Regions from separate parts of the Pseudoalteromonas sp. R3 genome, predicted to be linked through region 1. Evidence: riboswitches for the same ligand, from Rfam matches in the RefSeq annotation. Region 1 holds a riboswitch; the other holds the start of a gene.
The links. Region 1 has a riboswitch for lysine ahead of lysC (lysine-sensitive aspartokinase 3). Riboswitches for the same ligand answer to the same signal wherever they lie in the genome.
Positions count from the first base shown of each region.

Region 1 (5,764 bases):
CTTTAGTGTTAACTCGGGCGGCGTGTCTTTGATCACCGGTGATGTGACCACACTGATGATATTCCTCGCTGGTAAGGTAACGATCCCTGACTTGTTATTGCTGGTGGCGCCTTCCATTGTCAGCGTACTCTTGCTGGCAACCATGCTGTCTATGGGAATGAAAGATCAGCTGGTATTCGAAAAGCAAGCACTACGCAGAATAGAGAAAACAGACATCACGATCGCGGTGATCTTTATGACGACCGTACTCACCACGCTGTATCTGAGCGTGCAATATCAGGTCCCGCCGATGCTGACTTTCTTGTGTGGCTTGTCTGTGATGTTTTTGATGGCGCAGTTCTTGATGCGCAAGAAAGACGTCAATAAAAAGATCATCGATTATATTCGTGAAATTGAGTACGACACCTTGCTGTTTTTTGTGGGTGTACTTCTGCTGGTTGGGGCGCTAAAAGAGGTGGGTGTCCTGAATATGTTTACTCAATTATATGAATTCATAGACCCTCAGTACGCTAGCTATCTGGTCGGCCTGATGAGTGCCGCGGTTGATAACGTGCCGCTGACGGCCGCTTTGCTCAAAGCTGACATCGTAATGAGTCCACAGCAATGGCTGACCTTTACCTATGCGACGGGTGTGGGCGGCTCTATGCTGATCATCGGCTCGGCGGCAGGGATCATAGCAATGAGTAAAGTAAAAGCTTTAACCTTTACGAGTTACTTAAGAATGAGCCTGTATTTGTTAATTGCCTACACGGCAGGTTATGCCGGTGCTTTCTTTATGGGACAATTTATTTAATCTTTGATGACAGAGTCAATTTTATACTTGACACCTAGACGTCTAAAAGATACCTTTTTCAAGCCCGCTCAAAATGCGGGCTTTTATTTTGCCTGGATTCAGTTAATTCCCGGCAAGATAAGCAGAAGAGGCGCGATGCTTAGGTAGCTGATGTGAGGTGACGATAACCCGTGACCATCAGTGAGGGAGGTACTCGCCGAGGAAAACCATGCTACGTCGGCATGATTTTTCGGTCCTGGAGGTTGAATCCTCGGGACTGTCACCGTTTTCAGGTGGAGAGCTTCTGGCAGAGGTCATTTCTTTATGGTTAGTCCATCCTATTGCCAAGTTCTCCTTATTGATGTTGATCGCCGCGTGTGATCCCAAGGAGATAAAATGAATTCCCAGTATGTCGTTGCTAAATTTGGCGGCACCAGTGTTGCAAACTTCGAAGCCATGCAGCGATGCGCCGCAATTATCCATGACAACCCCGATGTCCGTGTGGTCGTCGTCAGTGCCAGCGCTGGTGTGACGAATCACCTGGTGACTCTGACGCATCAAAAAGTCGATGCGGCTGAGCGCGAGTCGCTGTTTCAGTCTGTGATGGAGATCCAGCAGGACATACTGGCATGTCTGACACTCGATCCAGATCTGGAAGTGGGTTTTAACGAGACAAAAGACGCTTTTTATGCGCTGGCTCAATTACCCGCACTGGACGCGCAACAATGTGACGAGATGCTGAGCTTCGGAGAGCGATTTTCTTCTTACCTATTCACTCAGGTACTCAGAAATTTAGGCGTTGCCAGTAGCCGTTTTGATGTACGTCAGGTGCTGAAAACCGACCGCCAGTTTGGTAAAGCTGTACCCGATGTGGCTGCAACGCGTGACGCAGCCTCGGCCCATCTGACGCCGCTACTGGCAGAGCAGGTGGTGGTGACTCAGGGCTTTATTGGTAGTGACAATCAGGGCCAAACTACCACATTAGGGCGGGGCGGCTCAGATTATAGTGCGGCGCTACTTGCCGAGGCTATTGCTGCGCAAAGCGTGCATATCTGGACTGATGTTGTGGGTATCTTCAGCACAGATCCGCGTCTTTGCCATAAAGCACGGCCGATTGCCCGGCTGAGTTTCGATGAAGCTGCTGAAATGGCGACCTTTGGTGCTAAAGTGCTGCACCCCGCGACTATCTTGCCAGCCAGTCGCAGTGGTATTTCGGTATTTGTTGGCTCGAGCAGAGATCCCCATGCCGGTGGCACCTGGATTGAAAAGAATAACCGTTCTGAGCCGGGTATTCGCGCGGTAACTCAGCGTAAAAATCAAATCTTACTAACCCTGAAAAGCCCCGAAATGCTGTTAGCCAGTGGTTTTCTGGCACGCATCTTCACTATTTTAAGTGCACACAATATCTCGGTTGACCTGGTTACTACCTCGGAGATCAGCGTTGCGTTGACGCTCGACAATGCACCCAACGCTACTCGTCCGGAATTGGCTCAGGCTTGTCTGGATGAGCTGGGTGAGTTCTGTCAGGTCAGCGTTGAGAACAATCTTACCCTGGTAGCCATGATTGGTTCTGAAATTCAGTTGCGCCATGGTGAAGCGAGCCTGATGCAGGTGCTGGCTGATTTTAATATTCGCTTGATCTGCCATGGGGCGAGTCGCCATAACCTGTGCTTTTTGGTTGAACAAACCGAATCGGACGCGGTGGTTCAGGCTATTCACAGCCGGTTACTTGAAGCCGCATAAATCAGGCGTATGCTAAGTCTGACTGGACACATCATCCGGAGCGGGTAATACTCGCTCTGAAAGCAAAATTACTTACTCACAGGTGTGTCCATGGAATATCAGGAAATTTATCAGTTCTGGTTTGTCGAATGTCAGGAGCAGGACTGGTGGCAAAAATCGGCCCAGTTTGATAACAAAATTACAGCGAGATTTGCACAGTTACACCAGCAGGCCATGGCAGGTGAGTTGGCAGATTGGCGCAAAACTGCGGTCGGGTCGCTGTGCGAGATCATTGTGCTGGATCAGTTTTCCCGCAATATGTTCCGTGATACACCCGCCGCCTTTGCGAGCGACCCACTGGCATTGTGCCTGGCACAACATGCCATTGAAAAAGGCTTTGATCAACAGTTGGAGAAAACCCAGCGTACTTTTATGTATTTACCTTATATGCACAGCGAGAGCCTTAAAGTACATCAGCAGGCGGATGCCTTGTTTAAGTCCTTACCCAATTACGAGTTTGAGCTCGCGCACAAAAAAATCATTGAGCAATTCGGACGCTACCCCCACCGAAACGCCATTTTAGGCAGGGAGTCGAGTCCTGAAGAATTGGCTTTTTTGCAAACGCCTGGTTCGAGTTTTTAAGTCAAGCTCTGAGGTGTTTCCCGGTTCTCTACATCATGTCAGTAAGCACAATACCGTCCTGATTTGAGCGCGCAAATGCTTACCACTTCTGGCTGTTCCGATTTGCTCTAACTGACACTCGCAATTTGTTTACAAGTGCGTATAATCGCCAGTCTACAACAATAATTAACTTGGCATTCGATTATGGCTCAAGTGCGTGAAGGTTTTCAAAGCCGTCTGGGCTTTGTATTAGCGGCAGCCGGTGCGGCAGTCGGACTTGGTAATATTTGGGGATTTCCCACTCAGGCAGCGAACCACGGTGGTGGGGCGTTTTTGCTGGTCTATTTTATCGTTATTTTCTTACTGGCATTACCGGCTTTGTACACCGAGTTGTATTTGGGCCATCAGGCACAGGCCAACCCGGTTAAAGCATTGAAACAAGCCTGGCAGGAAAAGCAGCCTAAAATTGGTACATCTGCGGGTTACATCGGCCTTGCCGGTGCCATTGTGATGCTCAGTTTCTATTCTATTGTAGCCGGCTGGATGTTGGCACATTCGCTCGAGCCGCTTGCACGTTTAGTTGGCTGGGATGAAGCCAGCGCTTTTCTGTCCGGTGATTCGACTTTACGGAACTTTATCTTTACCCCACTGATGCTGCTGTTGACGGCTGGCATTATATTACAGGGGGTGAAGTCGGGAATTGAAACCTGGTCACGTCGACTCATGCCAGTGCTACTTATGCTGTTGATAGCGTTAATCGCTTATATGGGCACGCTGGAAGGCGCAGCAGCTGGGTTTAAAGCTTACCTTGTGCCCGATTTTAGTAAAATTGGCGATCCCGAATTGATCATTGCAGCCATGGGGCAGGCGTTTTTCTCTTTATCTTTGGGGGTTGGCTGTATGATGATTTATGGCTCTTACCTGAGACCAAATGAAAACCTGCCAAAACTGACTTTTAGCGTGGCAATGCTGGATACCGGCGTGGCTTTTCTGGCAGGGCTTTTGATCATTCCGGCTTTGTTTATTGCCCAGAATAATGGTGTGGAAGTTTTCCAAAATGGCAAACTGGTCGGTGAGGGCAGGCTTATCTTTGCCATTTTGCCTGAGCTGTTTGCAACCATGGGCGAAATTGGCCTGTTCGTTGGACTGACTTTCTTTATATTAATGTCGATAGCCTCACTGACATCCACGATTTCTTCAACCGAAATCCCGGTGTCGTTCCTGGTTGAAAATCATGGCTTTAAGCGTGGTCAGGCAACCTGGCTGGTGACCTTTGTGCTGTTGATAAGCTCAGGCGCTATTATCCTCAATTTCGACTGGCTGTTTGGCCTGGTGATCCAGATTTTAACTCATTATCAGTTGCCACTGATGGGCTTGTTCTACTTTATCACGGTAGGCTGGGTATGGCGTCGAGGTAATCAGCTGGCACTGGAATGCAGTGGTAAGATGTACTGGTTTGCTCAGTATGTACGATTTGTCTGCCCGGTGCTGATGACAGCCGTTTTTGCTAATGTGGCTTTCTTTAAGTAACAGCAGTTGTTTGAATACAAAAACGCCTGGCGATGCCAGGCTTTTTTGTAGGTATAAATCAAACCTGATTTTCCAGCGCCTGCCCCGTGCGAATGGCGTTGAGGTTAGTCACTGTGGTGTGGGCGATTTCGGTTAAGGCTTCTTTGGTGAAAAAGCCCTGGTGTCCTGTGATAAGCACGTTCTGAAAGCTTGCCAGACGCATAAAGACATCGTCCTGTATGACCTCATCGCTGCGGTTTTTAAAGAACAGTTCCGATTCTTGTTCATACACGTCCAGGCCAAGGTAGCCGAGCTTTCTTGATTTCAAGGCGCGAATACAGGCCTTGCTGTCTACCAGCGCGCCGCGGCTGGTGTTGATCAGCATCACGCCTTGCTTCATTTTTTCAAATGCCGCGTCGTCAATCATGTGGTGGGTGGCTTCGGTCAGCGGGCAGTGCAGGGTAACGATGTCGCTTTGCTCAAGCAGCATATCCAGAGAAACCTGGGTGTAAGAGCCTTCTCCTATATTCGGGTCGTAAACCAGCACGTGGGCGCCAAAGCCATTGAGAATAGCGACCAGTGCCTGGCCTATTTTTCCGCACCCAATGATACCGACCGTTTTGTTGTGCAGATTAAAACCCAGTAAACCGTTGAGATCAAAGTTATCTTCGCGGACCCGGTTATAGGCTTTATGGGTTTTGCGACTCAATGTCAGCATCAGGGCAATACAATGCTCTGCCACGGCTTCTGGACTATATGCCGGTACACGTACGACTTTAATACCCAAGGCATGGGCCGCTTCGATGTCAACATTATTAAAGCCTGCACAGCGCAGTGCGATGCTCTGGACGCCCAGCTCAGCCAGTTCAGCCAGCACATTGGCATCAACCTGGTCGTTCACAAACACGCAAATGGCATCAAACCCTTGCGCCAGTGCAACGGTTTTATCGTTCAGTGCTTGCTCAAAAAACTCAAACTCAATATCAGGAAACTGGGTAAGTGCATGCTCAAAAAACGGCAGCTCATACTTTTGCGAACTGAATAGGGCGACTCTCATTGGACACTTGACTCTCTATAATCGATTTTAAGGTTTCGGGTTTTGTCCTTGGTGCATAGCGGGACAGTAAAACGCCCTCTGAG
Region 1 covers NZ_CP034835.1:2,627,934-2,633,697, reverse strand. Annotated here, with positions in the region: gene nhaD (sodium:proton antiporter NhaD) at 1-793, shown strand, start outside; lysine riboswitch at 911-1,084, shown strand; gene lysC (lysine-sensitive aspartokinase 3) at 1,169-2,515, shown strand; gene ELR70_RS16445 (DUF924 family protein) at 2,606-3,136, shown strand; gene ELR70_RS16440 (sodium-dependent transporter) at 3,320-4,645, shown strand; gene ELR70_RS16435 (2-hydroxyacid dehydrogenase) at 4,704-5,681, opposite strand; gene ELR70_RS16430 (glutathione peroxidase) at 5,647-5,764, opposite strand, start outside.

Region 2 (5,764 bases), 1.5 Mb from region 1:
TTAATAGCAGAGTCTCTTGTCAAGATATGTGGTGGTTGATTTTTGTTCAATATGGCAGTAGGTTAATTGAGCAAACTACATAAAAGGAAATGGACATGAAAATATCACTGAACAAAAAATGTATAAAACAACTGAGTAATAACCAGCAGCTTGGATTGGCTCAGACACCGAATATTGCTGGCGGAGCCTCTGGCTATCCAGCTTGTAACTCGTTTGGGTGCGATACCGCCGTGTTCCTGGGTTGCCCTACTGGCCGGGACTGCTACTCTGCTCGTAACGAAATCTGTATGCCGGATTTATAACAATTTCACTTAATACCAGTTCAATGTGAAGGAGCAAATATGACGCTAACGGCGTTAAAAATTTCTCATTTAGAACCTTTACCTAAGGTTTGAGCTTGCAAATTTTTGCCTGGTTATCGATCCTATTTTCTCGCCTCAAAATAGAACACTTAATTAAGCAAATTGGTATAAAAAGGCCGGCGGCAACGTGTGTTGCCGCCTCACCTTAGCAAGTGAGGGTTTGCTCACCTACTCTCACGCAATCGTTGCTTCGTTTTGTGCGTTACGCGAACTGAGTACTGACCTATGCGCAGGACCCCATTACAGTTCATAGTAGTTAGTAAAAAATTTATATAACTCAGTGCCCTGATTAACACTGGCCGACGCGAAATGCAGTATCGCAATGGCATCTTGGGTTAATGACAGGCTGTGCAGGGGCATTTCGGATAAGTACTGCTCCATGCGTAAGATCCGCGCAATACAATCTCCCGCCTTAATGTGCTCACCAAGCTGCGCTTTATACTCCACCATACCGCCCATAGGTGCATAGTAAGTCAGGTAATCTTTGAGTGCGCAGGCGTAACGTTTGATGTCTCTTGGTTGATGGCTGCCATCTGCTATCACTTCTTTGTGAGTCAGGTAACTGAGGATGCTATTGGCATCATGTACGGCTTCATCGAGATCAATTTTTTCCTGAGAGCCCAGTTCAACAGTGAATGCTTCTACGGGGACGGGCAGGTCACGACCTTGTTCTTTTAGCGCATCACTTAGCTGCCACCAGGGACAGAAGCTGGCTTCATCCATTGCCCCATCGAATTCATTGGGGATCAGCAGTACATGGGGAATATCAAAATAGCGTGCGCTGTCTTTAGCATATTCTGGGCAATATAAGTGCTTTGCCGAAATGGGACCTGTGTGCAGATCCAAGACAATGTCTGCCTGATGGGCTAATTTTTGCAGTGTCAGTGCAATTCGCTTGCCTGTATTCAGTGTATGTGCGGGTGCATCAAGCAAGGTGTCGGTTACTTTGCATAGTTGTTCGCGAAAGGCCGCAATCAGCGTTGCATCGGGGGCCTGACTGTACTTTGCAAGACAAGTTTGCACCTGTGCACTGTGATCATAGTACATGCGATTCCAGTTTACCCCGGTAATAGGGTCAAAGCGCCCGAGCGTAAATTCCCCCGACTTCTGATTACAGCCAATCGGGTTAGCATAAGGTACAAGCGTAATGTCACCGGCCAGTGTCAGGTGCTTGAGTTGCTCCAGCAGAGCGTAAATTACGGCATTGCCTTGTACCTCGGCGCCATGCATATTGGCCTGAATATATACATTTGGGCCCGTTCCCTTACCTTGCAGGCGATAGACAGGAATGGTCAGTGGCAGGCCATTGGCGATTTCCCCAACCTGGATATGTTGCTGTGTAATTGTGTTCATGGCTACCTCAGATAATAGTCGGCGTTTTCGCTTTGACGAATGCAGTACAACAGACCCTGCTTAAAGACGTATTCAGCCGGTAGTTCATGGCACAGGAAATAGGGCATACTTTCGGTAAAGCCATAGGCACCACACTGGCCAAATATCAGCCAGTCACCATAGTCGAGATCGTCAGGCAAGTTATGGGTACCGAGGTGATCAATGGCGGTACACAAGGGACCATGTAAATGATAATCGCGCCTAATTGCTGTGGATTCACGCAATGCTTTAACCGGAAACGCCTGGCCCGTTACAGCCGGACGCAGTAAATGGTTAACGCCACCGGCAAGGATCAGCTGATGCTCGCCATAGTTGATCTTTTGCTCAACTACTGGGTTGAGATAATAACCACAGTGCGCCACGGCGTAGCGACCCAGCTCCATCCACAGCTCTTCGACACCTGCATCCGCTTTGATCCTGGCCAGATTATCGATAACCTGATCCCAGTCGAGGGGTTGATGAGTGGGGTCATATGGGACACCCAATCCACCACCCAGATCAAGGATCCTCAGTGACATGCCGAGTTGTGCACTCAGGCTAACCAGAGGTGGCACCATTTGTTGCCAGAGGCTGGCTAGTTTGGCGGCATCCAGCATATTACCCCATTGGAAAATATGCAGGCCGGCGAAGTCCAGCGCTGGATACTCGCTTAAAGTAAGCTGTTGCCACTGCTCACATCCCAGGCCGAAGGGCGTCAGGCTGTCGCCACCAAGCGGATTTTTGTCGCCTGCTGGCCAACGCAGCTGAACGCGCAGCAGCACAGTCAGAGTTTTTTGATGTTGTTCTGCGGCTTCATTCAACCAGCGCACCTGATTCAGGCTTTCAGCCACAAAAGTTGTTACGCCTGCCTGCAGGAAATGTTGGATCTGGGCTGGCGACTTGGCCGGCCCGGTGTTGAGTACGCGCTCAGCTGCGATGTCCTGTGATAGCACTTGTGTTAGCTCTCCGCGACTGGCAACGTCAAAGTTGAACCCGGCTTTGTCTAGTGTGTTAAGCACACTGGAAAGCGGGTTGGCTTTGACCGCGTACCAGAGTTTTACCACATCCTGGGTGGTAAGGCGGCTTACATGGGCGTGCAGCGCATCGAGATCATAGACAAAAAAGGGCGTTGCCAGGTCACAATTGTTTTGCTCTGTGCACAGCGTATTAAGTTGCTCGCGCAAAGGCGTACTCAAGGCTAACATTAGCGAAGCACCTCTTCGAGCTCTAATGATGCGTCACTTTGTTCGTCACGATATTTGACTATCAAAGCACAGGACATGCTCAGCCCCTGGGCTTTGGCCCAGTCACTGGAAGCCGGACGCGAGCCAGGGATAACAATGGCAAACGGGGGAATGGCTTCGCCCTTGTCTAGTGTACGCTCATTAACGCAGTCGTAAACCGGAATACTGGCAGACAGACGAACACCAGGTGCCAACACTGCACCTTGCTTCACGACTACGCCTTCAACCAGTACGCATCCTGCACCGATGAAGGCGTCGTCTTCCACTACAACCGGGCTGGCACCGACAGGCTCTAGCACGCCACCGATCTGCACTGCGGCACTAAGGTGAACGTTCTTACCTATCTGAGCACAGGAGCCAACCAATGCATGACTGTCGACCATAGTGCCGCTGTCTATGTAAGCGCCGATATTGACATAAGCTGGCGGCATGATAATGGTGCCAGGCGCAACATAAGCGCCGCGGCGCACACTACTGCCACCAGGAACCATACGTACCGCATCATCGGCTGAGAAACCACGCGGTGCCAAGTTGTCTTTGTCTACAAAACCGCCTGGATATTCTGTATTTTGACCGGCACGAAATGCTGCCAGAATACCTTCTTTTACTTCGACGTTAGCATGCCAGTTACCATGCTCATCTTGGCTTGCCGCACGTTGTGAGCCATTTTCTAAATTATCTAAAAGTGTTGACCAGGTCATAGGGATTCTCTTAATTCCAGGATAAAATCTGTTCGTTGGCGGCGCTCAGAGCCGCATTATTGGTTAGTTCCAGGTGCGTCAGTGGCGGCCTGAGGTGAGGCGTTGCCAGATTACCTTGCAGGTGCATGAGTGCTTTTACCGGGATGGGGTTAGCAACGGCAAACAGGCTGCTGATGGCGTCGGCCCAAGTGGTAAACAGGTTTGGACTGGTGCCACTGAGTGCGCGGCGTACAAACTCGGCGGTTTGAGCTGGCCAGGCGTTGGATGCCACCGACACCAGGCCGACAGCACCTGCCTGAGCAAAGTAGGGAAGCAATGCATCGTCACCGCTGTAAATTGCCAGTTTTGGCAGCGCACGGCGGAAGGATTCAAACGTGGCAATGTCACCGCTGGCTTCTTTGAGTGCCCACAAATTGTCATGATGTGCCAGATTAGTCAGCACTTCAGGGGCAATGGCAACGGCACTGCGACCAGGAACGTTGTATAACATACATGGCAGTGAAGTGGCGCACAGTAGCGCATCGAACCACTGAGTCTGGCCAACTACGCCGGGCTTGGCATAGAGTGGGGAGCCCAGTAGCAGGGCATCAATGTTTTGTGTATTGCAAAACTCAACCCACTCTAGCTGGGCTGACAGGTTGATGCCGCCAACTGCAACCATAATGGGTACCTGTGGCTCCAACGCACAAACAAACTCAACGATTTTTCGTTGTTCAGCAAGGGTCAGGGCTAATCCCTCACCGGTGCTTCCCAACAGCAAGATGCCATTGTTTGCTTCGACTTGCTGCGCAACGAGTTGCTCTAAGCTGTGGTAATCGACCTGATCGTACGCATCAAAAGGCGTAACTAAAGCCGTCCATAACGGGTAGTCAGATAACTGTTCAGGTTGCAAAGTGTGTGATTTCATCTCTACCGAACTTCTTGCTGGCCCGGTAGTCAGGGAAGTGTCCCGCTCCGAACCGTTTAAAATTCGAAGAGCAATGGACTTAAAAAGAATAGGCCGCTGGCCATATTGTTTCTAAGACCAGAAGCTCTCCACCAAATGTGTTGGTGACAGTCGCTGGGATTCAGCCCAGTCGCCCGAAGCACAGTGTAAGCAAAACACAATACTTCTCGGCGTTAATTCCCCTCTTTGAGTTTCTCGGGAGTTTGCTCTCCTCCACTCAAATACCTGAATAACGCACCTCTTCCAGCCCTAAGACACCCATACATCTTGTATGTATGGCCGTCTGGATAAAATAGGGTACGGGCGCATTGAAACATTTTGGCCGTCTGGGTGTCAAGTCGCCGTCGGCAAAAGTTTGAAATTTAATCTAAACTGGGAATGAGTCAGGAGTCTGGACGAATCGACTGGCAAGTGGAGGGATGATTTGAACAATCTGGTTACACGCTATCGCCTGAAATACCTGGTGGCGCTGGTTATTATGTTGCTGTTGCTGACCATGACAACCGGCCTGACCCTGTATTTACTGGACCAGCAAAAGCAGGCTGCCAGAGTGATCAATGTTGCTGGTATGCAGCGCATGCTATCGCAAAAAGCGGCGTTGCATTTGGAATATGTGATCATTATGCGTGAGCGCAATGTTGCTGCTGACCTTCAGGCTTTGAGCAACGCGTTGCAGCTGCTACAAAGTAACCACGACTTTTTGACTATGCGTGATGGCGAGGATTTTGTGCATCTGAACGCCGAACTGTCTGCCTGGTATTTTGAGCAGCCCGGGGATTTGAACAACCAGTTAAATCAGTATTTATCTTTGCTCTCAAACACCGCTGAGCAACCTAGCCCGGACCAGATCCAGGAGATCCATACCCGCTCTCAATTACTGCTACAAGATTTAGATCATGCTGTGCTGTTGTTCGAACAGTCAGCGAATCAGAAAATTGAAAAACTGAGGAATCTGCAATTACTGATGTGGCTGGTAGGGCTGGCGTTGCTAATTGCTGAGATCAAATGGATATTTTTTCCGATGGAGCGCAGTATTGCCAGCGCAATTGAGCGTTTACAGCAAACGCGTCTGAAAGCAGAACATGCTAATCAAAGCCGGGCGATGTTTTTGGCCCGCGCCAGCCATGAATTACGCACGCC
Region 2 covers NZ_CP034835.1:4,122,986-4,128,749, reverse strand. Annotated here, with positions in the region: gene ELR70_RS23210 (hypothetical protein) at 96-302, shown strand; gene ELR70_RS23205 (succinylglutamate desuccinylase/aspartoacylase family protein) at 603-1,715, opposite strand; gene ELR70_RS23200 (PLP-dependent decarboxylase) at 1,718-2,938, opposite strand; gene ELR70_RS23195 (2,3,4,5-tetrahydropyridine-2,6-dicarboxylate N-succinyltransferase) at 2,938-3,678, opposite strand; gene dapA (4-hydroxy-tetrahydrodipicolinate synthase) at 3,689-4,585, opposite strand; lysine riboswitch at 4,699-4,875, opposite strand; gene ELR70_RS23185 (response regulator) at 5,049-5,764, shown strand, end outside.
Region 2: another riboswitch for lysine. It lies ahead of dapA (4-hydroxy-tetrahydrodipicolinate synthase); the one in region 1 lies ahead of lysC (lysine-sensitive aspartokinase 3).